DNA from 3 places in the Glutamicibacter sp. FR1 genome. Region 2 is predicted to be linked to each of the others. Evidence: predicted binding sites of a transcription regulator. Region 2 holds the regulator's gene; each other region holds the start of a gene.
What was found. The regulator LexA, encoded in region 2, represses DNA repair genes until DNA is damaged. The targets are predictions, from matches to a motif close to TCGAACANNTGTTCGA.

Region 1 (10,149 bases), 750 kb from region 2:
GGCGCTGACGTCCGCTTGGTCAATGGTGCGGTCGGAGAATTCTTGCCTGAAATCCGCGAGGCCGCGGGGGAGAAGAACATCTGGGTGCTCGGCGGAGGAGAGCTGCTGGGACAGTTCCTGGATCTTGACGCACTCGACACCCTGGCGTTGACTGTTGCCCCAGCAGCATTGTCTGCAGGAGCCGCATTGCTACCGCGCAGCATTGGCAGTGACCGGTTGGAACTGGCAGAAGCAAGGAAAGCCGGGCCATTTGCCCGCCTCGTCTACCGGGTCCTTCCAACCAAGTGAACAAGTTTTAAAAGACTCGACTGGCCACCGGAAAATTCGGTGGCCAGTCAAGTTCCCGCCGTTTTAGCTGTTCGCTACTGGTTCCACGAGCGCAACACCATGTGGCGTCCGCGACCAAGAAGCTTGAGCCCATTGGCGCTGAAGAAGTCGGCGCTGGACGGCGTGGCCGCTGCGAGCAGCTCCTGCGGCACCTCGTCGTCTGGAGGCGACAGCGGATTGATCATGGAACGCGACAGGCCGTGCAGCAAGGCGGTGCCAATGCCATGGCGGCGATGTTCCTTGCCTACAGCTAGGGCATGCACCATGAGCTGTCCGTTCAGGCCCTGCTGGGCAAAGCCCCGGCCGACGATCTCTCCCTCGTCGGTGCGAGCCAAGGCATGCTCAACACGACGCAAGGCCGGATGCCCGCTGGATAGCTGGGTACTGGTCTCGCGCCACAGGTTCGTCACGTTCAGTTCGGCCGCATCAGCGCCGGAGGCCTCAGGCACATTATTGCCCAAACGGATCTTTCCGTTCCAGCGATCCATGGGAATGGCCAACGGGCCAGCATGCCATGAGACTTGTGCATTATCGGAGAATCCTGCTGCCTTCAGCTCATCCGAGTGGGCGCCTGAGTTGACCCATGCTTCCACGCGCCGGGCGCCTAGCCGGTGGCCCTCGGCCAGCGCCGGGCGCAGGCCAGCCTGCTCCGGCTGCTCAGGAAACAACAGAATCAGGCGCTTGCGTACCGGCTGCCAGGCCCATGAGCATCCGTGGGTGGTAAAGATTTTGCCGCCGGTGGCTACTGCCAGTGCCTGGTGCCAGTGGCTTAGCGCTTCCTGTGCGGAGGCAATAGTGGTCATTATTCTGCGTTCACCAATCCTCGACGGCGCAGCAACGGTTCAACCACTGCGGTGCGGCCGCGGAATAACTCGTAGGACTCAAGGGGATCGCGCGTATTGCCGCGCGACAGCAGTTCCTCACGGAACCGATTACCATTTTCGCGCATTAAGCCGCCATTTTCCTCGAACCACTGCACAGTGTCGGCATCGAGCACCTCACTCCAGATGTAGGAGTAGTAGCCAGCGGAGTATCCATTGGCGAAAATGTGCTGGAAATAACCGGTGCGGTAACGAGGCGGAATCAGCTCGGTATCGAAGCCGGCTTGCTGAAGCACGTCTTGTTCGAACTGCAGCGGATCGGCGATAACGGTCCCGGCGCTGATGGTATGCCAGGCCCAGTCGAGCACGCTGGCAGCCAGGTACTCGGTGGTTGCAAAACCCTGGCCCCATAGCGAAGCTGCGCGGATCTTCTCGATCAGCGCCTCGCTCAACGCTTCGCCGCTCTGGTGGTGGACTGCATAACCGGTGACGACATCCTCGTGGAGCATCCACATCTCGTTGACTTGGGAAGGGAACTCCACGAAGTCGCGCGGGACCGAGGTGCCGGCAAGAGAAGCGTATTTTCCACTGGAGAACATGCCGTGCAGCGCGTGGCCGAACTCATGGAAGAGCGTATTTGCCTCATCCATGGACAGCAGGATTGGATCACCAGGCGCAGGCGGGGTGATGTTCAAGGTGTTGGTGACGATCGGTCGTTCTTCCAGGAATGAAGCGGCATCGCGCAGGCTGGTCATCCACGCGCCGCCCTTCTTCGTGTCACGGGCCAGATAGTCTCCGGTGTAGAGCGCCAAAGGCTTGCCATCGGCGTCGAAGACTTCGAAGACCCGAACGTCCGGGTGGTAGGCAGGCAGGTCGAACCGTTCCTGGAAGGTGATGCCGAATAGCTTGGTAGCCGTCGCGAAGACCCCATCGATGAGCACCCGGTCCAACTCGAAGTAGTTGCGCAGCGCTTCGGAATCCACCGAGTACTGATCACGCAGGACCTGATTGGAGAAGTATTTCCAATCCCACGCGTTGATTTCAGCACCGGCAATCTCACCGAGCACCTCAGCTTCCCTCCGGGCGTTTGCGGTGGCAGCTTTCGTCAGTTCGGCGAGGCGCTCTTCCACCGCAGCGGTGGAAGGGGCGGTGGCTTGGGCGAGCACGGTTTCGGCATGATTGGCGAATCCGAGCAGCGCGGCGCGTTCGGCACGAAGCTGCGCCATTTCGGCGGCAATGTGAATTGTCGCGTTTTCCTCGGTGCCACGGCTCATTGATGCGTTGAACACCTTGCGGCGGGACTCGCTTGAGGACAGCGACTCCAGAACCGGCTGCTGGGTCGGAGAAACCAACGCCAGCAGGTAGCCCGACGCGTGGCCTGCTTGCTTCGCCGTCTCCGCTGCCGACTCGATGGCTGGACCGGACAGGCCGTCGAGTTCCGCAGCATCCTCGAAGTGCACCGCATGGGCGTTCTGATTCTTCAGCACGAGGTCAGCGAACTGCGTTGAAAGTTCGGCCAGCTTCGCGTTCAGTGCCTTCAGGCGATCCTTTTCGGCATCGCCCAAGCCCGCCCCGGCCAATTGGAAATTCTTCAAAGTTTGATCCGCTAAGCGGGCGTCTTCACCCTGGAGGCTCGCACAATCCAAGGCTTGTAAACGCGAATACAAGGTTTGGTTCAGGTAGATCTCATCTTCCTGCTCGGACCAGATCGATGAAATCTCTGATTGAATCGCCCGCAGATCTTCCGTCCCATGGGCAGAAATCACGGAGAAGTACGTCATCAACGCACGGCGCAGGGTCTGCCCGCTGGCTTCCAAAGCGAGGAATGTGTTCTCGAATGTGGGTTCCTGCGTATCGTCGACTATGCGCTGCAGCTCTTCGCGCTGCTCGGCTGCGCCGATCCGGGTCGCCTCCAGGTAGTGCTCAGCAGTGAGCTGGTCGAATGCTGGCCATTGGTAGGGCCTGGTGCTGGGAGTCAGAAGAGGGTTTTGCATAGGCCTAGGTTTTCATGGAAAAAGTGATTCAGCTTGCATTTACACCCCGCATGCCCAGCTGAGCTAGGCTCGATGCATGCCCCAACGTGCTCCGTCCGCATTACTTCCACTTGGTTCAACGCTGATGGCCGCATTGCTGATTGGCGGCTGCTCTGCAATCCCGAGCAGCAATCAAGAACCAGCAACCCCGCAGTCTTCCGTTCAGTCCTCATCGGATCCGGCTTCAAGTCCAACCACGGAGGATAGCTCTGCCGCACCGTCGAGTCCCGAAGAACTCTCGCTGATGGTCACCGGAGACGTCTTGCTGCATCCTCAGCTATTGGATGAAGCCGAGAAGGCAGCTGGCGCACAATCGGGCAATGGCGAGGACTACGATTTCAGCCCATTGCTGGCGGGCCTGGCCCCCTATGTCCAGGACGCAGATGTCGCGCTTTGCAATCTGGAGACACCAATTGGTATCCCTCCGTATTCCGGGTATCCGCGGTTCACCGTCCCGGAACAAATCCTCACCGATCTCGAAGCCATTGGCTACGACGGATGCACCACTGCCACCAATCACACGGTCGATGCCGGTACGGCCGGAGTCGAACGAACACTCGATGCGCTGGAGTCCAATGGGCTGTTTGCGACAGGCTCCTACCGCAACGAAAAGGACTCCGAAAAACCGTCCATCCTGGAAACAAACGGGGTGAAGCTCGGGGTAGTAACCAGCACTTACTCGCTTAACGGACTGCCGGAAGCAGCTCACTGGCAGGTCGATACCGGAGTGGATGCGCAGGAGCTGATTACCCGGGGCAGGGAAACGCGCAAGTCCGGAGCGGACATCGTGGTGGCAGCCGTGCACGATGGAGCTGAATACACCACCGAGCCGACCGCCTCGCAAAGAAAACTCGGCCAGGCCCTGGCAGAATCTGGCGTCTTCGATTTCATCTACATGCACCACACCCACTCGGTCCTGCCCATTGAGAAGCACGACGGAACCTGGATCGTCTACGGTTTGGGAAACTCTGTGGCCAAGCATGCAACGCCGACCATTCTCAACCGCGAAGGCATCAGCGTGAAGGCAACATTCACCCAGGACGAACCTGGCGAATGGGAGGTCAGCAACTTGCGGTGGGTTCCGCACCAGTTGTCGAACGGGCCGGTAGCGTGGTGCCAAGTCTTCAACGCTGATGGATGCGTTCCGGAAGCTGATGGGCAAGCGTCCCTGAAGCGCAGTGAAGCCACCGTGAATGCCTATGGCGCCTTTGAGGATGGACTGCAGGCGTGGACGCTGGACTGAGCTAGCTAGCGTCTGGGCCACGCTTCCCATGCACCGTTTGGAGGCAGAATCGCTTGCGCTTTGGCCAGCTGGGCCGGCGATATGTCATCGAGGCCGCCGGATTGCTCACTGAATCCCGTCTCCTTGGCAACGAAACGATGCACGAGGCGGCCAGCGCCGATATCCAAGGACTCGCGAAACGCGCCGGACACGGCTGCCCCCACCTGGGCTTCCAGTTCCTCGATCATCTCGGGAACGTGTTCATCGCAGGCGTCGCAACCGCAGGTCGGGAAAACCGCGTGGTAAAGCGCACCGAGCTCCAGATGCACCCCGGGAAAGGTCGTAAGGATCATGCCCAATGGAGCGCAGCGCGAATTCACCGGAAGGATCCGGACAGAACTCACCACGGTGTCCGGCGGAATCCGCAGTTCGGCGGCCAGTCCGAGATCATCGAAGCAGCGCACCTCGAATTGCTCCTGCATCCAGCTCAGCAACGCCCGGGCTACCTGCTGCACGGGAGCAAAACGTTCCGGATGTTCGGTCACCGAATAACTTTCACTATCCGGCTCCCCATTCCAACGCTCGCCATAGGGGATTGGGGTATCGAGCTCGTCGACGTACTCCGCGAATTTAATGTCTGGCCGCTTGTAGCCCCTGAGCATGCTCGGTTCCTCCTGTTGCGTCAAACCATGGCAGTAAGGGCCTAATGCCCGAATTCGTCCGAATCGGTGAAGGGGCCGGCTCCGGTATCCATGGCATCGATGGCGGCCATTTCTGCCTGCGTGAGGTGGAAATCGAAAATATCCAAGTTCTCGCGCTGCCGCTGGGGATCGGCCGATTTCGGTGCGGCCGCACGCCCGGACTGGACATGCCAGCGGAGCGTCACCTGCGCGCTGCTCTTCCCATGCGCCCCGGAAATTTGTGCCAGAGTCGGATGTGAAAGGAAGTCGGACTTCTGCCGTCCCAATGGGGAATAGGCTTCGGTCCGCACGCCATGCTCCGTATTGAAAGCTTGCCATTCGGCGCTTTGACGCTCCGGATCCACCTGGATCTGGTTCAGCGCCGGCCTGTGGCCTGCTTCCAGGATGTTCTGCAACTGGTATGGCTTGAAGTTCGAGACTCCGGCAGCTCGCATTTTCCCTTCGTCTACGAGCATTACCAGCTCCGTGAAAGCTTCGACGTAGGTGTCCTGCTGCGGGTTTGGCCAGTGGATCAGGAACAGGTCCACATAATCAAGGCCGAGGCGGGCCAGGGAATTCTCTAACGCCTGGCGCACTCCCTGGGCCGAATGCCACTTCTTGTTGAACTTCGTCGTCACGAAGAATTCATCGCGGTCAAGCCTGCTCTGCGCCAAGGCCTGGCCGACGGCGTCCTCGTTCTCATAGTTCTCCGCCGTGTCCACGCGGCGATAGCCGACGTCAAGGGCCGAACGAACCGCGGTGACCGCCTCCTGGCCGCGCATGGGCCACGTGCCCAAGCCAACGGAAGGCATGCTCACGCCACCGGCAAGTTCGAAGGAAGAAATATCAGCAATCACGTTCCCGAAGCTACCAAGCTTCACGGGCTGCCGGGAGGTTGCATCGAAGAATTCACGACACACCGGGAAACAAAACCGGCGCAGGGCATCCATGGGTTTAACGTTGTTTCGGCGCATTTCCGTGCCGCCAGCCACCGAACACCATGAAGGTTACAACCATGCCGAAAATAGGCGTCCTCGCGCTGCAAGGGGATTTCCGCGAACATCTGGCCTCTTTTGAACGGCTTGGGCAACGTGCGCAAATGGTGCGTACAGTCGAGGATTTGGCGCAGGTCGACGCGCTGGTGCTACCCGGCGGCGAGTCTTCCGTAATTGACCGGCTCTCCCGTAACTACGGGTTGGCCGATCCCATCAAGGATCGCATTGCCGAAGGGATGCCGGTCTACGGCTCCTGCGCTGGAATGATCATGCTGGCCGATCGCATTGAGAATCCTGCAATCGCGCGGGATGGCGCGGTCCAGCAAAGCTTCGGCGGCATCGACATGACGGTGAAGCGCAATGCCTTCGGGCGCCAGGTCGACTCGTTCGAGCACCAGCTGGACTTCAACGGGGACACTCTCGAAGCGGTGTTCATCCGCGCCCCGGAAGCCGTGCAAATCGGCCCGGACGTCGAGGTGATCAGCACCGTTCAAGCCGGGCCGAATGACGGACAGGGTAGAATTGTTGCAGTACGCCAGGGAAAATTGTTGGCAACCAGCTTTCACCCGGAAGTCACCGGCAGCACGGCTATCCATCAATTTTTCATCAATCTCACGCGAGGAGACGCTTAAAGCATGTCAGGCCACTCCAAATGGGCAACTACCAAGCACAAGAAGGCGGCGATCGACGCCAAGCGCGCCAAGGCCTTCGCCAAGTTCATCAAGGGCATTGAAGTTGCAGCCCGTGCCGGCGGAGCCGACTTGTCCGGCAACCCGGCGCTGGAACTTGCCGTCAGCAAGGCCAAGAAGAACTCCGTGCCGATCAACAACATCGACCGCGCGATCAAGCGTGGCGCTGGCCTGACCGGTGAGGTCGTCGACTACACCGAGATCATCTACGAAGCACGCGGCCCGCAGGGCTCGGCGCTGCTGATCGAGTGCCTGACCGACAACAAGAACCGCGCTGCCTCCGAGGTTCGCGTGGGCATCACCCGCAATGGCGGCACCGTCGCCGACCCGGGATCGGTGGCCTACCTGTTCAACCGCCAGGGCGTCGTGCGCCTGCCCAAGGGTGAGCTGACCGAAGACGACCTGCTGATGATCGTGCTGGATGCCGGTGCTGACGAGATCCTGGACGAGGACGAGAACTTCGCCATCGTGTGCGATCCTTCGGACCTGCGCGCGGTCGCAGCGGCGCTGGACGAGAACGATATCGCCTACGAATCCGACGAAATGGAATTCCTGCCGTCGATGAAGGTGGACCTGGATGTCGACGGAGCCCGCAAATTCCTGAAGCTCTACGACGCGCTGGAAGAACTGGACGACGTCCAGGGCATCTACACCAACGCAGATCTCTCCGATGAGGTTCGCGCCGCATTGGACGAAGAGCAGTAGGGCTTGGCCTTACGTGTTGTCGGCGTCGACCCCGGCCTGACCCGTTGCGGTCTTGCAGTGGTCGACGTCGCTGCAAACAGGCAAGTTTCGCTGGTGGACGTCACCGTCGCCGGCACCCCGCCGGGCACCCCGCTCGATGCCCGGCTCTTGACGATCGCCAACGCGATCGAGGCGTGGCTGGACCAGCATCAGCCCGACGTGCTCGCCCTGGAACGCGTGTTCGCTTCGGCGAACGTCTCCACGGTGATCGGCACCGCCCAGGTCACCGGCGTGGTGATCACCGCAGCGGCACGACGCGGCATCCCCGTCGCGCTGCATACACCGACGGAGGTCAAGGCAGCGGTGACCGGTTCCGGCCAAGCGACCAAGGCGGCGATCGGCAAGATGATTGCCAAGATCTGCCGGCTTGATGAACCGCCAAAGCCAGCCGACGCCGCTGACGCGGTGGCCCTGGCGATCACCCATGGCTGGCGCGGTGCGGCCACTGGCTCGAACGCCTCGGCCTCTGCAGTGCATGCCGGCGGGTCCTCGCAGCTGACAGGTGCGCAGCAGGCATGGATCGCCGCCGAAGCTTCAGCCAAGCGGCGCGCGGTGCGCCGCTAGTCGGCGGCCGGGAAATAACCTCGACCCACCGGGAAACACGGCGGATCGATATTCGTAGGTATCTTCGATAAACTGGGTTCGATCGAACATACATCCCAAGGAGTGGCATGATCAGCTCATTGACCGGCACCGTACAGGCGGTAGCCCTGAACACCGCGGTGATTGACGTTAACGGCTTCGGAATGCTGGTCAACGCCACCCCCGGAACGCTGTCCGGCCTGCATCAAGGGCGCAAGGCAACAGTCTTCACCTCCATGGTGGTGCGCGAGGACTCGATGACCCTTTTCGGCTTCGCCACCGCTGAGGAGCGCGATGTCTTCGAGGTTCTGATCTCCGTATCGGGCATCGGGCCGCGCACCGGACTGGCCATCCTGGCCGTGCATTCTCCTGAAGAAGTGCGCATCGCGGCGAACACGAAGGACACCGCCGCATTCACCAAGGTGTCCGGCATTGGCCCCAAGGGCGCCAGTCGGATCGTGCTGGAACTGAACGGCAAGCTGGTCCCGACGGGCGCGCCTGTTGCGCCGGTGTCCGGCGGCGATACCGCCAGCGTCTGGGAACCGCAGGTGATCGAGGCGCTGACCGGACTGGGCTGGAGCGAAAAGGATGCAACGAGCACCCTGAAATCGCTGTCCAAGGCCGATCCGGATGTCGTAGCCACAGGCAACGTCGCTGAAATCCTGCGTGCCGCGCTGCGCAGTATGTCCAGCGGAACCCGCGTCTAAGCGGTCTGCGAGAGGATCGACTTTTCATGAATGACTCCACCGGGCTCACGAACGCCGGCAGCGAACCCGAAGAACGGGTCATCGAAGCTGCCCTGCGCCCGCGGAACCTTGACGACTTCGTCGGCCAGTCCCGGGTGCGCCAGCAGCTCTCGCTGGTGCTCGAAGCGGCCAAGATCCGCGAACGCACCGCGGACCACGTACTGCTCTCGGGTCCGCCAGGGCTGGGCAAGACCACCTTGTCGATGATTATCGCCGCTGAGATGAACGCGCCATTGCGCATCTCATCCGGCCCGGCCATCCAGCACGCCGGCGACCTGGCTGCGATCCTCTCCTCGCTGACCGAGGGCGAGGTGCTGTTCCTCGATGAAATCCACCGCATGTCCCGGCCCGCCGAGGAAATGCTCTACATGGCAATGGAAGACTTCCGCGTAGACATCGTCGTCGGCAAGGGAGCTGGCGCTACCGCGATTCCCCTGGAGCTGCCGCCCTTCACGCTCGTCGGGGCCACCACGCGCGCGGGCCTGCTGCCCGGGCCGCTGCGCGACCGCTTCGGCTTCACCGGGCACCTGGAGTTCTACGCGGTCAAGGAACTCGAGCTGGTACTGCGCCGTTCGGCCATGATGCTGGATCTGAGCGTGACCTCAGCTGCGTTCACCGAGATCGCAGGGCGCTCCCGCGGCACCCCGCGTATCGCCAACCGCCTGCTGCGCCGGGTGCGCGACTGGGCCCTGGTGCACAAGCTCGAAGAGATCGATGCCAAGGCTGCGGCTGCCGCCCTGGACATGTACGAGGTCGATGCGCGTGGACTGGATCGCCTGGACCGCGGTGTGCTGGAAGCATTGTGCACGAAATTCGGCGGGGGACCGGTGGGCCTGTCGACCCTGGCTATTGCCGTGGGTGAAGAAACCGAGACCGTCGAAACCGTCGCCGAGCCATACCTGGTGCGCGAAGGATTGATGGGCCGGACTCCTCGAGGACGTATCGCCATGCCCGGGGCCTGGGAGCATCTGGGCTTGGCCATGCCCAAGGATGCCATCTTCGCCAGTGCGCAAAGCTATGAAAACGATGAGGATTAGGCAAGCATTACTTCACTGCCCGCGTAAATGGCCTGCCGGTTCACCGTGACCCATTAGACTAAAGACGCCCGACCTGTGCCCATTTCAGGGTAAGGTGGGGCGTCTTTGCTGTTTCGCGCCAGAAAATGGCGCAGCGGCATCCCAGAACTCCAGATCAAATCGCAACGAATCGTTAGCAGGTACATACGTGAATCCTCTCGTAATCGCACAGGCCGCTGGTGGCGGCTTCAACCCTTCGCTGATCCTGATGGTCGCCCTGTTTGCAGTGCTGAT
Region 2 (10,149 bases):
GGCAATCATGCCAATCAGCAACAACAGTGAGATCTGCGGCTGGCGCAGGATCTGCCAATAGCTTTTCATGCCCGGAAAGTTCCTTATCTGGTCAAAAGGAGCCCGCCGGTCTAGCTCGGCGCGCTGTGCAAACTGAGTTCGAGGGAATCCACTGCTTCAGCGAATTCGGTGTTCTGGGACAAACGCCCGTGGATTGCGCGAGTTGCCTCGCGTGCATCGTTTTCGCTCGTTCCAGGAGCAAAGACGAACTGCAGGTTCAGTTCCGGTCCGGAACCTCCGCCAAGGACAACTTGCCCGTCCTTGCTGCGGGAGCCGACTCCCCTGCCCGGGGCAACCTTGACGGTCTGCAACTGGCTGAAGCCTTCGGTTGCATCCTGCACCAGGTTGGCGATCTGCTGATTCTGATAACTCGGAATCCACTCGATCTGCTTAGCCAGGTTCCAGACCCCGGGTCGTCGAAGCACGAAGGTGAAATCGCTTCCGGGATCGAGGACCAGCAGCTGGCATTCCTCGCTGACTGCCGAGAGGGCCGCCCGCGGGGCGTAGACCGCCACCGGCCGAGCTTCCTTGTGCCACGTCTGAAGCCGTTCAACTGTGGTGAAGATCGGCAGAGCCATGCGGCCATCCGGGGCCTTGATCTTCACCAGCGCCATATCGGCTTCCTTATCGGAGGCGAAGCCGTGTTCAGTCATCGCTTCTTCACCGAGCTGGGCGACCACCGCAACGAAAACGCGCGCCTGTGACAAGGATTGATGCACTTCGCCCTCCCCCGCGGTGCCGGCTCGCAAGGCTGCCAAAGCGGCAACGACATTGGCGTCGGCCTTGCCGTCGTCCTTGTCGAAGTTATGCAGGGGGTTGCCTTCGCCGCTCAGGTCGCGGCCTTCCCAATCCTGGCCGGCAGAGTCGGTTTTTGAGCCTGCCTGCGCCAGCGCAGCGACAATATGTCCCGGCAGATGGCGTTTGGGTGCGGATTCAGGTTGCTCGGTGCTCATAGCTCCATGCTATCGGTGGTTTCGAGGTTGTTGGCAGGAAGTTCCAAAACTGCATTCATGAGCTTGGCCACCCCGAACGGTGGCATTTCAGATTTCACTCCCTGCCGTCTGTGCGCAATCGCTGCCAGGGGGAGGTATTGCAGAAATCCGGCTTCACAAATGGAAAGGCGATTCAGAAGCAGGAAGCTTCTGAATCGCCTTTCGCGGATGGGGCTTGGTGCCTAGCGGCGGCCTGCCACATCGAGGGCTTCCTGCAAGGTGAACTGGCCTGAGTACAGCGCCTTGCCCATGATGGCGCCTTCGATGCCTTCAGGAACCTGCTCACGCAAGACGCGGAGGTCTTCAAGCGAGGAGATGCCGCCCGAGGCGACAATCGGCTTGCTGGTCTTGGCAGCGATTTCGCGCAGCAGTTCAACGTTTGGACCGCGCAGCGTGCCGTCCTTGGTCACGTCGGTGACAACATAGCGGGCGCATCCGGCGTCTTCCAAGCGAGCTAGGACGTCCCACAGGTCGCCGCCGTCCTTGGTCCAGCCGTGGCCGGACAAGGTGGTTCCGCGCACGTCCATGCCCACGGCGATCTTGTCACCGTGGCGGGCGATGGCCTGCTTCGTCCATTCCGGGTTTTCCAGTGCGGCGGTACCGAGGTTGACGCGGGTAGCGCCGAATTCCAGTGCACGTTCCAGGGAGGCGTCGTCGCGGATGCCGCCGGAGAGCTCGACCTTGATGTTCAGTTCCTTGGCAATGCGCTGGACGATCTCGACATTGCTTCCGCGGTCGAAGGCTGCGTCCAGGTCGACCAGGTGCAGCCATTCGGCCCCGGCGTTCTGCCAGGAAAGCGCAGCTTCCAGCGGGTCGCCGTATCCGGTCTCGGAACCGGCTTCGCCTTGGACCAGGCGCACTGCCTGGCCGCCGGCGATATCTACCGCAGGCAGGAGTTCGAGGATTGGTTGCTCGCTCATGATGTCCTTAGTGAAGAAGTAAAAAGTGGTTAGTAGGTCAGGGCCCAGGCTGCGATCAGGCTAATGCCTGCAAGCACCCAGAGCGCGATGATCCATGAAATATGGGCCTTCTGGTTCTTCAGCGAAATGGCCCCGCCGATCAGGAAGGCCCCGATAACACCCAAGATGAGGCTCCACATGCCTAGAGTGTCCCCAACCAGTTGCGCAGCAGCTGTGCGCCAGCGTCGCCGGACTTCTCCGGGTGGAACTGGACTGCCGAGAGCGGGCCGTTTTCGACGGCGGCCACGAATGGCGTCCCGTGCGTCGACCAGGTCACCTGCGGCGGGGTCATCGCCGGCTGGGTGACGTCGAATTCCCACTTCTGCACAGCGTAGGAGTGCACGAAGTAGAATCGCTCGTCCTCGATGCCTGCGAAAAGCTTGGATCCTTCCGGCGGGCGCACCGTGTTCCAGCCCATGTGCGGAATGACATCCGACTGGAGGCGTTCAACCTTGCCCGGCCATTCGCCGATGCCTTCGGTTTTCACCCCGTGCTCCACGCCTTCTTCAAAGAAGACCTGGTGGCCCACGCAGATCCCCAAGACGGGCAGGCCACCGGCGATGCGGCGGCCGATCCAGCGCAGGGAACCGGTTGCGGTCAACTGCTCCATGACCGAGGCGTAGGCGCCGACTCCCGGGACTACCAGTCCGTCGGCAGCCACGATCTTCTTCGGGTCTGCGGTCAGTTCCACCTCGGCGCCGGCGGCTTCCAAGGCGCGCACGGCGGAACGGACGTTGCCTGAACCGTAGTCCAGGACAACTACTGTTTTCTTCTCCACTTACAGGGCACCCTTCGTGGATGGGATCTTGTCGCCCATGCGCTCATCGCGCTCTACGGCTTCGCGCAAGGCGCGGGCGAAGGACTTGAATTGCGCTTCGACAATGTGGTGCGGGTCGCGGCCCGAGAGCACCTCGATGTGAGCGCAGATCTGTGCGTGGAAGGTGATGGCTTCGAAGACGTGGCGGGTCATCGAGCCGGTGAAGTGTCCGCCGATCAAGTGGTATTCCTGGCCAGCAGGCTCGCCGGAGTGCACGAGGTATGGCCGGCCCGAGACATCGACGACTGAACGGGACAGCGCCTCGTCCAGCGGAGCGTAGGAGGTGCCGAAGCGGCGGATGCCTGCCTTGTTGCCCAGCGCCACGCGCAGCACTTCGCCGATGGTGATCGCGGTGTCCTCAACGGTGTGGTGGACATCGATGTGGGTATCGCCGGTAGCACGCACGGTGAGGTCGATGAGCGAATGCTTGGAGAGCGCAGTCAGCATGTGGTCATAGAACGGCACCGAGGTGCTGATCTCCGAGACTCCGGTTCCATCGAGATCCAATTCAACGAATACGGACGATTCGCTGGTCACGCGTTCCATGCGGGCGCGACGTGCGCCAATCAATTCGGCAGACATGTCTTCCTTCGCTTGTCTTTGATTACTTCTGCGAGCCGAGCAGTTCGGCAAGTCGTTCCAAGAAGGCTGTGGTTTCTGATTCGGTTCCGGCCGTAACACGCAAGGTCCCCGGAATTCCATTGTCGCGGATGATGATGCCGGCTTCCAACAGGCCTTCCCAAATAGCGTGGGGGTCTTCGACGCCACCGAAGAAGACGAAGTTGGAGTCGGAGACCGATGGCTTCAGGCCCAGTTCCTTCAAGCGCGCGACGATGCGGTCACGCTGGGACTTGATGTCTTCGACCTGCGCCAGCAGCAACTCGATGTTCTTCAAGGCGGCGATCGCCGTTGCCTGGGTCACGGCCGACAGGTGGTACGGCAGCCGCACCAAGCGGATGGCATCGGTGACCTCTGGCGCGGCGGCCAGGTAGCCGACGCGTGCGCCGGCCAGGCCGAATGCCTTGGACATGGTGCGCGAGACGATCAATCGCTGGCGGCCTTCAAGCAGACTCAGTGCGGACTTGGTGCTGGCCAAGGAGAATTCGGCGTACGCCTCGTCAACGATCACCATGCCGTTGTGCTCGCTCATGGCTTCGTACACGGCCGTGATGACATCAAGGCCAAGGGCGGTGCCGGTGGGGTTGTTCGGCGAGCACAGGAACACGATATTCGGCTTGTGCTCGCGGACCTGCGCGGCTGCAGATTCGGCGGACAGGGTGAAATCCTCGGCGCGTTCACCGGCGATATAGGTGGTATCAGTACCACTGGCCAACAGCGGGTACATGGAGTAGGTGGGGCCGAAGCTCATCACGGTACGGCCTGGACCGCCGAAGGCTTGCAGGATCTGCTGCAGGATTTCATTCGAACCGTTCGCGGCCCAGATGTTCTCCTTGGTGAGCGAGTGGCCGAGGTAATCGGCAAGAAGTTCACGAAGCTCGGTGAACTCGCGGTCGGGATAGCGATTCAGAGTTGCCGCTGCCTTGGCCACTTCCTGGGCAATGGCGTCTACGACTACCGGTGGCAACGGATGGGTGTTCTCGTTGACGTTCAACTGGATCGGCACGTCAATTTGCGGTGCGCCATAAGGGGATAGCCCGCGGAGATTCTCACGCAAGGGCAGCTGACTCAAAAGTTCACTGCGGTCATTCACGCATCAAGTCTACGTGCGCAGCGAGCCCGCCAGTGAATCCGCTACGGCTGCAGGTAACAAACTCTAGCCAGCGGGGGAAGCTAACCGGCAAGGACCGGAATCGACAAGGTATCTCCAACCTGGATTTCGCTGCCGTCCAAGGCGTTGAGCTCCGCGATGTGGCCAACTGCGGACGTCACGTCGTAACCGGTGGCATAGTCGCGAGCCAAACTCCATAGCGTATCCCCGGGGATCACGGTGACATCGATGGTTCCAACCCCAGCAGGATCTTCTGCCGCGGCATGCGCGTCAGAGGCGAACATGGAGAAGAAGAAAGCAGCAGCGATCGTGAGTGCGAAAACGGGCATCCCCACCAGCACAGCCCAACCGCGGCGGTTGATGCGGATTTTCAGCGGCGCTTGGGTCTGATCTGAGTCAAGTGCGACGGTAGCCATGACGTTGTCTCCTCAAGAAATTCAAGTGATGCGAATTTTTATTCGAAAGTACGGATTCGAAAACTTGTTCGAACCTCGTACATCTGTTCTAACAGAGGTTCGCGGAACTTGTCCAGAAGTTTTCGAACAAATCTTTGAAAGAAGCTCGCTTATCTACTAAGATTTCGAAGTAGACGAGCAATGAAAACATCTCACCATCTAGCTCCGACAGTTTGGACACGCAAACTTTCGAATGATTGCTAGGGAAGGCAAAATCTCATGTCAGCATCACAACGCACTCCCCGATCGAATGCACGTTCGCTGACGATTCGCCAAAAGAAGATCCTGGAGACGATCCAGCGGTCTATCGGCAAGAACGGTTATCCGCCATCGATGCGTGAGATTGGCGACGCTGTCGGACTCAAGAGTCTGTCGAGCGTGACCCACCAGTTGAGCCAGTTGGAAAAGCTCGGCTATATCCGTCGAGACCCACGCCGTCCGCGCGCGATGGAAATCCTGCTGCCACTGCAATTGTCCGACGATGCCGAAAAGGCCGAGGCCTCGGAGCCGGTCGAGCCGGCTGCCAGCGAAGACGCCAAGATCATTGAACTGAGCACTTCTGCTGACACCACCATGGTTCCGCTGGTTGGCCGTATTGCTGCTGGCGGTCCGATCCTGGCAGAACAGTCCGTCGAGGATGTTTTCTCGTTGCCTCGTCAGCTCGTGGGCCACGGCGAACTGTTCATGCTCAAGGTGTCCGGCGATTCAATGGTTGACGCCGCGATTTGCGACGGCGACTGGGTAGTTGTCCGCCGACAGCAGACGGCAGACAACGGCGACATCGTCGCAGCCCTGCTGGACGAGGAAGCGACCGTCAAGACCTTCCGGCAGCGTGATGGGCATACCTGGCTGCTTCCGCAGAACTCGCGCTACGAACCGATTTTGGGTGATGCAGCAAAGATCATGGGACGGGTCGTCTCGGTCATGCGCTCACTCTAGATTTCGTGTGGATATTGCGCTGGTGCTTGGCACCAGCGCAATTTTCGTTTAATCAGCTAGTCGCCGGCCTCAAGCTCGATCTGGGCGGCCGCGGCGAAGATCATCCAGCGCTGGACTGCCGCCGAGAGCCGGCGTGGTTCCTGGTCGGTCAGATGGCCTGCAGTTGCCTTGACCAGATCCTTGGCCTGCTCCCTGCTTGGTGCTTCCAAGCGGTGATCTTTCGCGGCGAGAGCCAGATACCGGCACAGGATTCCGGCAAAAAGATTCCCGTCTCCCCCGCGGTTGAACGCGAGTACTCCGGCAGCGGAAGACAGCGAGTGCGTGGTCGCATCGATCAGCACCTGGGCGTGAGCCAGATCGGCCGGCTCGCCAAGCTCAAGCAACGCGCCTAGCACCGTGCCCTGGTTATAGGTATAGACCGCTGGCTCCATCGTGTGCCCCTGGCTGGTCAACCGCAGCCCGTCCAGATACAGCCCACGCTCGGCGCTGAACAGGTTCTTCTCCAGCCATTGGAGGACCTGCCGTGCGGTGTCCTCCTGGCCGGTTCGGCCGAAGAACAGGGCCGCCGGCGCATTGGCCGGCGTATTCTTGAAATCCCGTTTTTTCGACCAGTACAGGCCGCCGCCCAGCACCTCGTCCATGCCAGCTTGAAGCTGTTCTCCCAGCACCCGCATTGCAGTCTGAGCAGCGTGGTTTCCTTCTCCCGTCACGGCCAGCGTGAACTGCGCCAGACGGCCGCTAGCCAAGGCAAGCCACGCCATATCGTCGAAGAAGTAGTTGGGCAGCATCCCGAAGTTGCGAATTCGAATGCCACGCAACAGATGATTGGCCCGGGCCAGCTCGGCACGCGCCGATTCCGCGTCGCCTGCGGCCAGATAGGAGTGGCCGTCATCAATGATGGCATCCAGATAATGCGCCTGCCACCAATAGTTCCACTCCGACAACGGGTGCGCGCAGCCATTGAGATCGCTGAGCATGCTTCCGTCGCGCAACCGGTGCGCCCTGCTGTAGCTTTGCCCAATCCAGGTTCCGGGCAGCCGCAAGAGGCGACGCCCGAAACGCTGATGGGTGTCGATGGCGGCTTGGTGTGCCAATTCTTGCATGGACTCCATGGTGCCTTTCGATTCACGCGGCATCAGTTCTTGTCACAGACCTTAGTGCATCGCCGAGCATCCTGCAGATAGGGCATAAAGAACTTGAGCTGCCCTCAGTCCAAGGACAGCTCAAGTTCATGCTCCATGATTCGGCTATTTACCGTCCGGGTTCAAACGCTGGAGAACACCGGCAATGACCTTCTTGTCGACAGTCGGCCACATCGGCGGCAGGGTTGCTTTCAAGAAGCTGCCGTACCGTGCAGTGGCCATGCGCGAATCGAGGATCGCCACCACGCCCTTGTCCCCGACCGAACGGATCAGGCGTCCAGCGCCCTGGGCCAGGCGAATCGCCGCATGGGTGGCGGCCACCTGCATGAAGCCGTTGCCGCCATGCTTGGCCACGTCTTCGGAACGGGCTTTGGAGATCGGATCGTCCGGGCGCGGGAACGGGATCTTGTCGATGATGACCAGTCGGCAGGAATCTCCTGGCACGTCAACGCCCTGCCACAGGGTCATGGTTCCGAACAGGCAGGTGTCACGTTCGCTGCTGAACTGCTCGACCAGCGACTTCATGCTGCCCTCGCCCTGGCACAGGATGTCCACGTCCAGGCGTTCGCGCAAGATGCTTGCCGCTTCTTCGGCGGAGCGCTTCGAAGTGAACAGAGCCAGTGCACCGCCGCCGGAGGCCTTGATGAGATCCTCGATCTCATCCAGCGTCTCCGCAGCCAGTTGGCGGCCCGGCTTGGGCAGATGCTTGGCTACGTACAGGATGCCCTGCTTCGGGTAGTCGAAGGGACTGCCGACGTCCACGCCAGTCCAGGACGGAGCCCCGGCGCCCATCAAGCCCAGCGAGCCTGCGACCGAATCGAACTGCGAACCGATAGCCAAGGTAGCGCTGGTCAAGACGACCGTGCGCCCATCGAACAGCCCTTCGCGCAGCTTGCCGGCAACGGACAACGGGGCAACGTTCAACGTGGCTGGCTGGGTCTCGTCAGCTTCGACGTATCCCCGGCCTTCGACAAACTCCCGCGGACGGGTGGTGTACAGCACCTCGCGGCGCTCTTCGGATTCGAGCATGCGAATCGCATCGTCCATCACCGACTGCAGCTGGGAGCGGGCGGTCTGTCGCCCGCCGTCAGCCGGTGCATTGGCTTCGGGCTTGGACAGCGCCAACGCCAGCCGGGCCTGTTCCACGATGTCGTTCAGGGCGATGCCCATGTCTTCGCGCAGGCCATGTTCCAGCAGCCCCGTGGGCACGCCGGTCAACGACTTTTCCAGGCGGTTCGCCGCCTTGACCATCTCGTCCACGTTCACTCCGCAATGGCGCTTGGCGCCGCCAGCCGCGGTGAGCACCATGCGTGCGGAGAGCGCCCCGGAAACCGAACTGGTCACGCGGTCCTGCAGTTCGTGGGCCTCATCGATGATCGCGACTTCGAAGTCCGGGAGGACCGAAAGCCCCTCGAAGGCCGATACCGCCAGCAGGGCGTGGTTTGTAATGACCACGTCCGCTTCCCCGGCACGGGCGCGAGCCATCTCCGAGAAGCATTCATCCGCCATCGGGCACTTCTGCGACCCCAAGCACTCCATGGCCGAAACCGAGACCTGCTTCCACGCCTTGTCGCTGACCCCGGGCACCAGCTCATCGCGGTCACCGGTCTCGGTCTCTTCAGCCCATTCGCGCAGCTTCATGACCTCGCTGGCCAACGGCGAATAGGTGGTGCCGGCAGGAGCTGCCGGCTCATCCATCGAGAAAAGCGTGCCTTCGTCATCCGGGTACCCGCCGCCGAGCTTGTACTGACACAGGTAGTTCGAGCGTCCCTTGAGCAGGGCCACATCCATCGGGCGCGAGAGCTTGCCCTTGAGCGATTCGAGCAACCGCGGCACGTCACGGCCGACAATCTGCGATTGCAGCGCCAAGGTCGCGGTGGAGACGATCACCGGCTTGGCGCTGGTCTGCGCGTGGGCCAATGCCGGAATCAGGTAGCCCATCGACTTGCCGGTGCCGGTGCCTGCCTGCACCAGCAAGTGCTTTTCATCTTCCAGCGCACTGACCACATGCTTGACCATTTCCTGCTGGCCGGTGCGCATGGCACCGCCCATGGAAGTGACCGCGGCCTCCAGGAGCCCCAGGGCCTGCTCTTGCTTATCCATGAAGGTTGAAGGTCTCCAACTCTGCAGCTAGGGAATCGCGCACCTTGACGATCATCCGGGTGCCCTCCTCCAGGTGTTCGCTTTCCAAGATCTCTGATTCGCTCTGGTGCAGCTTGGCGATCAAATCCCCGCGGTTGTAGGGAATGAGCACCTCAAGCTGGATGCCGGGGCGTGGAATCGATGAGCTGATCTTTTCGAGCAGCTCCTGGATGCCTTCACCGGTGTGCGCGGAGACGACCACGGTGTTGGATTCCCGGTTGCGGATGCGTTCGATAACGAACGGGTCAGCCACATCGGCCTTGTTGACCACGATGATCTCTGGAATGTTCAACGCGTCGACTTCGCCGAGCACGGTGCGCACGGCTTGGATCTGCCCTTCGGGATCAGGGTGGGACCCGTCAACGACGTGCAGGATGAGATCCGAATCGGCGATTTCCTCCAGCGTGGATCGGAAGGCTTCCACCAGCTGGGTCGGGAGGTTGGATACGAAGCCGACGGTATCGGCCAGCGTGTAGGTCAACCCGTCCTCGGTCGCCGACTGGCGGACGGTTGGATCCAGGGTAGCGAACAGCGCGTTCTCCACCAGCACCCCGGCGTTGGTCAAGCGGTTGAGCAGCGATGACTTGCCGGCGTTGGTGTAGCCGGCAATGGCCACGGCTGGAACCGCATTGCGCTTGCGGCTGGCACGCTTGGCTTCGCGGGCAGGCTTCATGGCCTTGATCTCGCGGCGCAGCTTCGCCATGCGGTCGCGAATGCGGCGGCGGTCCATCTCGATCTTGGTTTCACCCGGTCCACGCGAGCCGATGCCGCCACCGGCGGCACCTACGCGGCCACCGGCCTGGCGGGACATCGATTCGCCCCAGCCGCGAAGACGCGGCAGCAGGTATTCGAGCTGGGCCAGTTCAACCTGGGCCTTGCCCTCGCGCGATTGGGCATGCTGCGCAAAGATGTCCAGGATCAGGCTGGTGCGGTCG
Region 3 (10,149 bases), 930 kb from region 2:
GCAGGAAGTTCATCTCGATCTTCAGCGTGCCATCGCCCGAGCAGGACTCGCAGCGCCCGCCCTTGACGTTGAAGGAGAAGCGGCCCGGCTGGTATCCGCGCAGCTTCGCCTCATTGGTCTCTGCGAACAGCTTGCGGATGTGGTCGAAAACGCCCGTGTAGGTGGCAGGGTTCGATCGCGGGGTACGGCCGATCGGCGATTGGTCCACGTGGACCACCTTGTCCAGGTGCTCCAGGCCCTGTACACGGGTGTGCCGGCCCGGCACCTGCTTGGCACCATTGAGCTTATTGGCCAGCACCTTGTAGAGGATGTCGTTGACCAGGGTGGACTTGCCCGATCCGGACACGCCGGTCACCGCGGTCAGCACGCCCAGGGGGAATTCGACCGAGATGTTCTGCAGGTTGTTCTCGCTGGCTCCGACCACCTTGAGCTTGCGGTCCTTGTCGACCTTGCGGCGCTTGGCCGGAATGTCGATCTGCTTGCGGCCCGAAAGGTAGTCGCCGGTCAGCGACTTCGTGTTCTGCTTCAGGTCTTCCAAGGAACCGGAATGCACCACTTCGCCACCGTGCTCGCCGGCGCCCGGGCCGATATCCACGATCCAGTCGGCTTCGGCGATGGTGTCCTCGTCGTGCTCCACCACGATCAGCGTGTTGCCCAGCGAACGCAGGTGCAGCAGGGTGTCGATGAGCCGGCGGTTGTCGCGCTGGTGCAGGCCGATGGACGGCTCGTCCAGGACGTAGAGCACGCCCACCAAGCCGGAGCCGATCTGAGTGGCCAGGCGGATGCGCTGCGCCTCGCCGCCTGACAGGGTGCCGGCGGCGCGTTCCAGGGTCAGGTATTCCAGCCCGACGTCCAGCAGGAACTTCATGCGCGCGTCGATTTCCTTGAGCACCTGCGCGGCGATCTGCGCCTCGCGTGCGCTGAGCTCGATCGAGGAGAGGAATTCCGCGGCACTGCGCAGGTCCATGGCGGAGACCTCGGCGATGGAGCGCCCGCCCACCAGGACCGAGAGCGATGCCGGGTTCAGTCGCGCGCCGCCGCAGGTAGGGCACGGGATCTGGCGCATGTACTGCTCGTAGCGGTCGCGCGCGTGGTCGGATTCGGTCTCCTGGTGCTTGCGGTGCACATAGGAGATGACGCCCTCGAAGCCGGTGGAGTACTTGCGTTCGCGGCCGAAGCGGTTCTTGTACTGCACGACCACCTTGTGGTCCTTGCCGTTGAGGATCGCTTCGCGGGCGGCGGCCGGCAGGTCCTGCCAGCGGGTGTCCATGGTGAAGCCGAGCTCATTGCCCAGGCCCTCGATCAGCCGGTTCCAGTATTCGGTGGTGGCCTTGCCCAGCGACCATGGGGCGATCGCGCCCTCGGCCAGGGTGACCTCGGTGTCCGGTACGATCAGGTGCTCGTCGACTTCCAGCTTGGTGCCGATGCCGGAGCAGGCCGAGCAGGCACCGAACGGGTTATTGAAGGAGAATGTGCGCGGTTCGATCTCATCGATGGCCAGCGGGTGCTCATTGGGGCAGGCCAGGTTCTCGGAGAACGCGCGCACGCGCTTGGGGTCATCCGCGTCCAGGTCGACGAAGTCGGCCAGCACGCGGCCTTCGGCAATGCCCAGGGCGGTTTCGATGGAGTCGGTCAGGCGCTGGCGGGCGTCTTCCTTGATGGCCAGGCGGTCCACCACCACCTCGATGGTGTGCTTGACCTGCTTGGCCAGCTTTGGCGGATCGTTCAGCTGGATGGTTTCACCGTCCACCCGGGCACGGGCGAAGCCCTTGGAGGAAAGCTCGGCGAACAGGTCGACGAATTCGCCCTTGCGCGAGCGCACCACCGGGGCGAGGATCTGGAAACGGGTCTTCTCCGGAAGCTCCATCAGCTGGTCGACGATCTGCTGCGGCGTCTGCTTGGAGATCGGTTCGTGGCAGATCGGGCAATGCGCACGGCCCACACGCGCCCAGAGCAGGCGCATGTAGTCGTACACTTCGGTAATCGTGCCCACGGTGGAGCGCGGGTTGCGGCTGGTCGACTTCTGGTCGATGGACACCGCTGGCGACAGGCCCTCGATGAAATCCACATCCGGCTTGTCCACCTGGCCGAGGAACATGCGGGCGTAGGCTGAGAGCGATTCGACGTAGCGGCGCTGGCCTTCGGCGAAGATGGTGTCGAAGGCCAAGGAGGATTTGCCCGAACCGGACAGGCCGGTGAAGACGATCATCGCGTCACGCGGCAGATCAATGTCCACGTTCTTCAGGTTGTGCTCGCGGGCCCCCTTGACGACCAGGCGAGTCAGATCTGTTCTTTTGCTCTCTGCAGTAATAGCCACGAAGCAATACTAATCGAAAACTGCTTCGAATACATGTACGAATGGATGCAACTCACAGTTAAATCTGCAAACCGCTGATCCGGCGCTCGGAGAGCGCGCCAGGCCAGCGCCAAAACAAGTCCAAGCGCTGGACTGCCAACAAGGTACTGCCCGCGAATGACTGCTGGGCTGTTCGCTCGCGGGCAGTCCGCCGCCTCCATTCGGCACCCCAAGCACAGCGCCGTGGACTCTACTTATCGACGGATTCCGGGGCTGGATCGGTGGCAGACGGCATGGTGTAAGCGGTCAAGCCCTTTTCGCCTTCCAGGACCACGGTGGCGCCTTCCTGGTAGCCGGCCCGCTGGAATTCGGCGAACAACGGCAATTGATCGCTCTTTTTGCGAGTGTCGCGGTCGCAGGACTGGACTGTCGTTGCCGGCAACAGGTTCGCGGTGTCCTTGTCATTGCCCGAGCGTTGCACGTCGACACCTTCAAGTTCCATGGTGCACAACACGGTCTGCCCCAACCCTTGCTCGATGCCGACGGCTTTCCCGCTGTCGATGTCGACGACCTGCGCGCCTTCGGCTAGCGGCAAGACCACTGACTTGTCACCGGCCAGGAATTGCTGCTGCAAGCGCAGTTTCTTCACCAGTTCATTGTCGGCCATATCCGGCATGGGGAAGCTCCACTTTTTCTTGCCGCTGTGGACATCGATGCCGACGAAATTTCCCTCGAAGTTCTTGATGCCGCCGAGCTTGGCAGTGCCATCATCTTGGGCATTGACCTCGGCAGTACCGGAATTGATCTGGCAGGTCACCAGGGTGCTATCGGTGTGAACGCCGTACAGATCGAGGATGCCCAAGCAGGAGTAATCCGCGCCGGGCAACGACCAACGGCCATCGCCGGTCTGCGGGTCAAGCCCCACCAGCATGGAATCCGTTGCCATATCCCACTCGAAATCCCCCCCGCCGAGTTCAAACTGGTAGAAGGTGCGATTGCCGGAGCCCACCAATGTACTTTGTTCCCCGTCGAAGGTCTCCCAAGCCCAGCCTCCGCCCGTGGAGTAGTGCTCATCGTAGATTTCTTCGTAGTCCTTGCTCCACGCCAGAGCTCCCTCATGGGCATAGCTCAGGACCGATCTGCCGGATTCCTGGTCGCTGGAGATGGAAAGCCCTTCACCGAGGTAGTAGTCCCCGAGATTTTTCTTCGGATCAGGCATTTCGCTGGCCTTCTTTGCCTTCTTCCAGCTGTTCGAATGCCAGTCGTAGTAGTAGTCGGCAATGTTCCCTCCGGTGTCGGGGCTGGCCGCGATCGTGCACCAGCTGTTGTCGCATTCAGTGGGGCGATCGATGTTGTAGAGGGATCCCGGATCCTTGGATACCCGCTGCCCGGTTTTCAGGTCGAGCACCGCGGGCCGCACCTTATCCTTCTCCACCAGCTGCAGCAGTGACACGTATTTCTTGCCATTGTTTTCCACCACGCTGACCTCGAAGGCAATGCCGGATGGCGTGTTGCCGACTCCGGACTTCTCCTTCCAGATTTCTACTCCGGTGGCCAGGTCCCGGGCTACGAGATAGGGAGTCTTGCCGTCCAGCGTGTAGGCGAGCACGATACTCTCAGCCTCGTCGACGTGGGCTTCGGAGAGCAGTTTGTCCTTGCTCGTCCATGCGGCCTGCACTTGTTCCTGCCCCAGATCCCGCACGGGCTGTTCGGTCTCAGTGGCGGAGCATGCGGCTAGCGTGCCCAAGAGCAAGGTGGCCCCGAGGGCGGCAGCCAGCTGTCGGTGGCGGTTCGTGGTGCGCAATGCTTTCATGGGCGGACTCCCAATTGTCTTGTTCTCATTCTCAGGTGCTGACGCGTGATGTGCGTTGTGTTGCGTGCAGTCGACCAGAATCGCTGCTGGGATGCGGTCGATGCGGACGTGTTATTGGGGCAGCGAGCTGAAAGCTGCCCTGAGGTACTTCACAGCGGTGTCCTCATCCACCGACCATTGCTGCGAGATCCGCGCCAGGTCTGCGGCGGCATCGCTGACTTCCTGCTCGGCCCGGTCCTCGGCGGCCTGGATGACCGTGCCGTGGCGTCCGCGGGTGACGACCGCGCCCTGGAGTTCGAGCTCCTTGTACGCCTTGGCCACGGTATTGACCGCCAAACCTAGGGTGCCGGCGAGCGCGCGCACCGAGGGGAGCTTGGTGCCCGGAGCAAGCTTGCCCTCGGCCACTGCCGACAGGATTTGCTCGCGGACTTGCTGGTACGGGGCCACCGTGGATTCCGTGTCCACGCGCAGGAAGGGCAACTCGGTCATGCGATGTTCCGTTTCGTCGTGTGCTTCATGTCTCTCGAGCCTATCGTGTGGCGGACCGGTTTCACCGTAGTCTGGAGGAATGAATGAACTACAGCTAGATGACTTCAGTGTTCGCTGGATTTCGGTTTCGGACATGTCCAACAACGTCTACGTCGTGACCGACAAGGCCAGCGGACAGCAAATACTGATCGACGCCGCGGATGAATTCCCGGCCATTCAGGACTTGCTGGCAGCGGCTGCGGCCGACACGCCGAAGGGCGAAGTGCAGGTCGCCACGATCGCCACGACCCATCAGCACTGGGACCACGTCCGCGCCCTGTCCGACGCAGTGGCCGCTTACCCGGTCCCTACCTATGCGGGGGCCGATGATGTCGCCGGCATCCTGGAAGAATCCGGCATGCAGGTGGCGCACCCGCTCTCCCATGGCGATCAAATCCAGTTGGGCGAGGTCACGCTCGAAGCAATCCACCTGCGTGGCCACACCCCTGGCTCCATTGCATTCGCGCTCGCGGATTCTTCCGGACAGCACATCATCCTCACTGGGGACAGTCTTTTCCCCGGAGGCGTAGGGAATACATGGAAGGATCCAGAGCGTTTCGCGTCGCTTTATGCCGATGTCACTTCCCGGATCTTCGATCGGTTCCCGGATGAGACGGTGATCCTTCCGGGCCATGGTGATGGCACCACGCTGGGCGCCGAACGCCCCTCACTGCCCGAGTGGCTGGAACGCGGCTGGTAGGAGCTTGCAGCAGCTGCCACCGGCTATTTAGTCGGCGGCAGCGGCTGGTAGGACAACAGCATCCGCCAGTCGCTTCCCAGAAAGTTGTTGGCGAACCCGTGGCGTTCGTAGAAGCGCCGAGTTGCGGTGTCGTCCTCGTCCACGTTGATATGCAGTTCCAGGCTTCCGCGCAGCGCCAGTTCCTGCAGCAGGCAGTTGACGAAGGCCGAGCCGATGCCCCGGCCACGCAATGCGGGTTGGACGTAGAGTTCGTCGAGCACGGCCAGCGGCCCGTCGAAATAGATTGTGGGTCGCAGCGTGACCAGCGCATGCCCGACCAAGCCGCGTCCATTCCCCGCGACGATGGCGAAACACTGGTCTCCTGCCAGCATGGCTTCCAAGCGCCGTGCAACCACCGCAACCGGTGGGCATGACGAATCGAATTCCAGATTGAAGTCCGCTTGCAAGCGGGCCAGGTTCAGGCTGTGCTCCGGTCCCGCAAGAAAGGCATCGTACGCGTGCATGCAGAAACTATGCTCCGTTTGGCTCCGAGGACGCCAGAGCCTGCAGCCCCGCAACGTCCCGGATGAGCGGTGTCAGCCGAGCTTGTGGCCAACCATGAAGATCCGGCGGAACGGGAAATTCGTCAAGATGGTTCCGTCCTGCGAGGTGAATGAAGGGTAGTGGACGGAGACTTCAGCACGGTAGTCGTTCTCGAACTCCCGATAGTCTTCGTCGCTGAGCGTGTGGCGAACGGGCAGCAGCGCCGTCCCGCGAACCCAGTTCAGGATCGGGTCCTCGCCTGCGAGCAGCTGATGGTAGGTGGTTTCCCAGACATTGGCCTGGAACCCCGCGTCCAGGAAGATCCGCTGGTATTCATCCGGCTCGCCGACCACGTCGTCATGGCGCAGCACCCCTGCCAGCTTGCCGGACCACTTCGGGCTGTCGGCGACTGCGCGCATTACCGCATGCGAAGGTGAACCGAAATTGCCCGGGACCTGGATGGCGACGTTCGCGCCGGGCTTCAGCTTGACCAGCCACCGGGCCAGCAGCTCGCGATGCCCCGGCAGCCACTGCAGCATGGCGTTGGAGAACAGCAGGTCCGTATCGGCATCAGGGATCCACTGCGTGGCGTCGGCGAGCGCGAAGCCCAGATTCTCCTCGTGCTCGCTCTGCGAAGCCCGCGCGATCATCTCTGGCGAGGAATCCAGTCCGGTGACCTTCGCCTGCGGCCAGCGCTGGGCCAGCAGCCGGGTCATATTTCCCGGACCGCAGCCCAGATCGATGATCTTCGACGCCTCGACCCCTGCCAGTTGTCCCAGAAAATCCTTGTATGGGCGGCCGCGGTAGTCGGAGAATTCAGTGTATTTCGTCGGATCCCATTTCATGTTCCTGAGCCTAAACCCGAGGCGCAGGCAACATCCAGCCCCCAGTCATAGTTCTCAACCGATAGGCTAGGAACATCATGTTGCTCACCGATTATCTGCCAGCAGACACCAAGAACGTATCCGACGACGAAATCTACGAGGCTTTCGGCCAGTGGGTGGCGACGCGCGGCATCAGCCTCTACCCCGCACAGGACGAAGCGTCGATGGCGCTGGCCGGCGGCAACAACGTCATCCTGGCCACCCCCACCGGGTCGGGGAAGTCCATGGTTGCCATCGCTGCGCACTTCTATGCCATGGCCCGAGACCAGATCAGCTTCTACACTGCGCCGATCAAGGCCCTGGTCTCCGAGAAGTTCTTCGACTTGTGCAAGATCTTCGGCGCGGAGAACGTCGGCATGGTCACCGGTGATTCATCGGTGAACGCCGACGCCCCGATCATCTGCTGCACCGCCGAGATCCTGGCGAACATCGCCCTGCGCGAAGGTTCCAAGGCCGACGTGGGCTGCGTGATCATGGACGAATTCCACTTCTACGCCGATCCGCAGCGTGGCTGGGCCTGGCAGGTTCCGCTGATCGAGCTGCCGCAGGCGCAGTTCCTGCTGATGAGCGCAACCCTGGGCGACGTCACCCGTTTCGAGAAGGAACTCGAAGAACGCACCGGCAAGACCACGGTCACCGTCGCGCACACCGAGCGTCCGATCCCATTGCACTTCTACTACTCCATGGACCCGGTGCAGGAAGCCGTGGAGGAACTGATCAAGACCAAGCAAGTCCCGATCTACATCGTGCACTTCTCCCAGCTCGATGCCATCGACCGTGCCACCGGGCTGATGAGCGTGAATGTGGCCACGCGCGAGGAGAAGGAAAAGATCTCCGAAATGATCGGCGGCTTCCGCTTCGCCGCAGGATTCGGCAAGACGCTGAACCGGCTGGTGCGCCACGGCATTGGCATCCACCACGCCGGCATGCTGCCCAAGTACCGCCGTCTGGTCGAACAACTGGCCCAGGCAGGCCTCCTCAAGGTCATCTGTGGCACCGACACCCTGGGCGTGGGCATCAACGTGCCGATCCGCACCGTGGTGATCACCGCCCTGTCCAAATTCGACGGCACCCGCACCCGCATCGTCAATGCCCGCGAATTCCACCAGATTGCCGGCCGCGCCGGACGCGCCGGGTTCGATACTGCAGGCACCGTGCTGGTGCAGGCCCCGGAGCATGCGATCGAGAACCACAAGGCCATGGAAAAGGCCCTGAAGAAGCATGGCGAGGGCTCGTCCAAGCTCAAGCAGATCCCGAAGAAGAAGCCGCCGCAGAACTTCGTGACCTGGGGCGAGAAGACTTTCGAGAAGATCGTCGAGGCCGCCCCCGAAACGCTGAAGTCCTCCTTCCAGGTCTCGCACTCGATGCTGCTGAACCTGCTCGAACGCGAAGACAACGCGTTCGAGGCCGCTGTGCGCCTGCTCAGCGAAAACCACGAGACCCCGGCCGCGCAGCGCAAGCTCAAGAAGCGCGCCATCGGCATCCTGCGCGAGCTGATCGCCACCGAGGTGGTGGTGCGCCGGGAGCAGCCCGACGAATACGGCAACTGGTATGAGCTGACCGTGCACCTGCAGCAGAACTTCGCGCTGAACCAGCCGCTCTCCCCCTTCGCGCTGGCCGCCCTGGACCTGCTGGACCCGGATTCCGCCAGCTACGCGCTGGATGTCGTTTCGGTGATCGAGGCGACCTTGGAAAAGCCGCGCCAGGTGCTCTCCGGCCAGGAGAAGAAGGCCCGCGGCGAGGCCATTGCCGCGATGAAGGCCGAAGGAATGGACTACAACGACCGCATGAACGCGCTGGATGAGGTCACCTACCCGATGCCGCTGGCCGAGAAGCTGGAGAGCGCATTCGAGCAGTACCGCTCCGGCGCGCCATGGCTGGCCGATTTCGAGCTGGCGCCCAAGTCGATCGTCCGCGACATGTACGAACGCGCCATGGGCTTCTCCGATTTCGTCCAGTACTACCAGCTGGCCCGCTCCGAGGGCGTGCTGCTGCGCTACCTCACCGACGCCTACAAGGCGCTGCGCCAGACCGTCCCGCAGGACGCATTGCGCGAGGATCTGGAAGACCTGATCGAGTGGCTGGGCGAAATGATCCGCCAGATCGACTCCTCGCTGCTCGATGAGTGGGAAGAGCTTTCGCGCGGCGAGCTGAACGAGGAAACCGAAACCGCACCGCCTCCGGCACCGGAAAAGCTGACCAGCAATGTGCGGGCCTTCCGCGTGATGGTCCGCAACGAGATGTTCCGCCGCGTGAAGCTCTTCGCTGACGAGCAAGACAAGGCGCTGGGCGAACTCGATGAGCACAACGGATTCGACGCGGATGTCTGGGCCGATGCGATGGATGACTACTTCGATGAGCACGATGACATCGATGATGGCCCCGCCGGGCGCAGCTCGCAGCTGTTCATCATCAAGGAACTGCCTAACCGCATCTGGGAAGTACGCCAGATCTTCGCTGATCCTTCCGAGCACCACGACTGGGGTATTTCCGCGACCATCTCGCTGGATGACTCGGACGAGGTAGGCGAACCGGTGGTTACCGTGACCTCCGTGGGCCGTCTGGACTAGGCATGAAGGCGATCAGCTACGTCATCTTGCAACACCGCGATGAGGTTTTGCTGCAGCTGCGCCAAGGAACCGGCTACATGGACGGGTACTGGAGCACTGCGGCCGCCGGGCACGTTGAGCCCGGCGAAGCTGCCCAGGCCGCCGCCGTGCGTGAAGCCGGCGAAGAGCTGGGAATCCATATCGATCCGGCACAGCTTCAGCCGTTGTGCACGGTGCATCGTAACCAGCAAGCTGGCAGCTACGTGGATTTCTTCTTCCGCACCAGCCAGTGGGATGGTGTACCGCGACTTATGGAGCCGGAGCGAGCCGCGCAGCTGCGTTGGTTTCCGCTGGATGCCCTTCCGGATAACCTCGTTGAACAGGAAGATCTGGTACTTTCCAGGCTGGATTCCGACCTGCCGCCGATCCTTTCCATGGGATTCGGCACGGAAACGCCCCAGCCCCAACGTCTGGACTAGTCGCACACAATGCCCGCAACATCCTGCCGGAAACCGGTAGCAATGTTGCGGGCATTGTCGTAGGGTGTGGCCATGAATGGATTCAAGCTGCGTCTGCTTGGAGCAGGCATATTGCTGCTGGTCCTGATAGGGCTGCTCAGCGGTTGGTCGGAACTCTTTGCTTCCGGCGCATGGGTCGCGACCGTTCTCCAACTCGGCCTGATATTCCTCGGCCTTGCCCTGATCTACCGCGGGGAAAACGCCGAGCTGCCCGGGCCCGGCTAGCAACAGGTCTTAGCATAACCCCAATCGGGCTTTGAGCCAGGCTATGCAGGCCGTTGCCTGCTTGGCGTGATAGCCGCGCAGGGTGGGCAGCCCCGGAACTTCTGGCCTGCGCGC

Region 1: the regulator LexA is predicted to act here: its motif matches at 8,158-8,173, upstream of ruvA (Holliday junction branch migration protein RuvA).
Region 3: the regulator LexA is predicted to act here: its motif matches at 2,343-2,358, upstream of uvrA (excinuclease ABC subunit UvrA).

What each region holds. Positions count from the first base shown of each region.
Region 1 covers NZ_CP178602.1:1,836,207-1,846,355, reverse strand. Annotated here, with positions in the region: gene ACLQ8T_RS08940 (dihydrofolate reductase family protein) at 1-288, shown strand, start outside; gene ACLQ8T_RS08935 (GNAT family N-acetyltransferase) at 363-1,130, opposite strand; gene ACLQ8T_RS08930 (M3 family metallopeptidase) at 1,130-3,142, opposite strand; gene ACLQ8T_RS08925 (CapA family protein) at 3,219-4,424, shown strand; gene ACLQ8T_RS08920 (DUF6226 family protein) at 4,430-5,065, opposite strand; gene ACLQ8T_RS08915 (aldo/keto reductase) at 5,107-5,940, opposite strand; gene pdxT (pyridoxal 5'-phosphate synthase glutaminase subunit PdxT) at 6,099-6,710, shown strand; gene ACLQ8T_RS08905 (YebC/PmpR family DNA-binding transcriptional regulator) at 6,714-7,472, shown strand; gene ruvC (crossover junction endodeoxyribonuclease RuvC) at 7,476-8,075, shown strand; gene ruvA (Holliday junction branch migration protein RuvA) at 8,183-8,800, shown strand; gene ruvB (Holliday junction branch migration DNA helicase RuvB) at 8,827-9,876, shown strand; gene yajC (preprotein translocase subunit YajC) at 10,064-10,149, shown strand, end outside.
Region 2 covers NZ_CP178602.1:1,083,579-1,093,727, reverse strand. Annotated here, with positions in the region: gene ACLQ8T_RS05240 (MFS transporter) at 1-69, opposite strand, end outside; gene ACLQ8T_RS05235 (SseB family protein) at 111-992, opposite strand; gene priA (bifunctional 1-(5-phosphoribosyl)-5-((5-phosphoribosylamino)methylideneamino)imidazole-4-carboxamide isomerase/phosphoribosylanthranilate isomerase PriA) at 1,214-1,951, opposite strand; gene ACLQ8T_RS05225 (hypothetical protein) at 1,981-2,115, opposite strand; gene hisH (imidazole glycerol phosphate synthase subunit HisH) at 2,133-2,768, opposite strand; gene hisB (imidazoleglycerol-phosphate dehydratase HisB) at 2,769-3,389, opposite strand; gene ACLQ8T_RS05210 (histidinol-phosphate transaminase) at 3,412-4,518, opposite strand; gene ACLQ8T_RS05205 (LysM peptidoglycan-binding domain-containing protein) at 4,599-4,952, opposite strand; gene lexA (transcriptional repressor LexA) at 5,211-5,930, shown strand; gene ACLQ8T_RS05195 (glycoside hydrolase family 76 protein) at 5,987-7,033, opposite strand; gene ACLQ8T_RS05190 (ATP-dependent DNA helicase) at 7,178-9,175, opposite strand; gene hflX (GTPase HflX) at 9,168-10,149, opposite strand, start outside.
Region 3 covers NZ_CP178602.1:2,016,694-2,026,842, forward strand. Annotated here, with positions in the region: gene uvrA (excinuclease ABC subunit UvrA) at 1-2,317, opposite strand, end outside; gene ACLQ8T_RS09740 (hypothetical protein) at 2,547-4,109, opposite strand; gene ACLQ8T_RS09745 (GntR family transcriptional regulator) at 4,221-4,598, opposite strand; gene ACLQ8T_RS09750 (MBL fold metallo-hydrolase) at 4,678-5,337, shown strand; gene ACLQ8T_RS09755 (GNAT family N-acetyltransferase) at 5,361-5,840, opposite strand; gene ACLQ8T_RS09760 (methyltransferase domain-containing protein) at 5,913-6,704, opposite strand; gene ACLQ8T_RS09765 (DEAD/DEAH box helicase) at 6,782-9,313, shown strand; gene ACLQ8T_RS09770 (NUDIX domain-containing protein) at 9,316-9,771, shown strand; gene ACLQ8T_RS09775 (hypothetical protein) at 9,844-10,035, shown strand; gene ACLQ8T_RS09780 (phosphotransferase) at 10,045-10,149, opposite strand, start outside.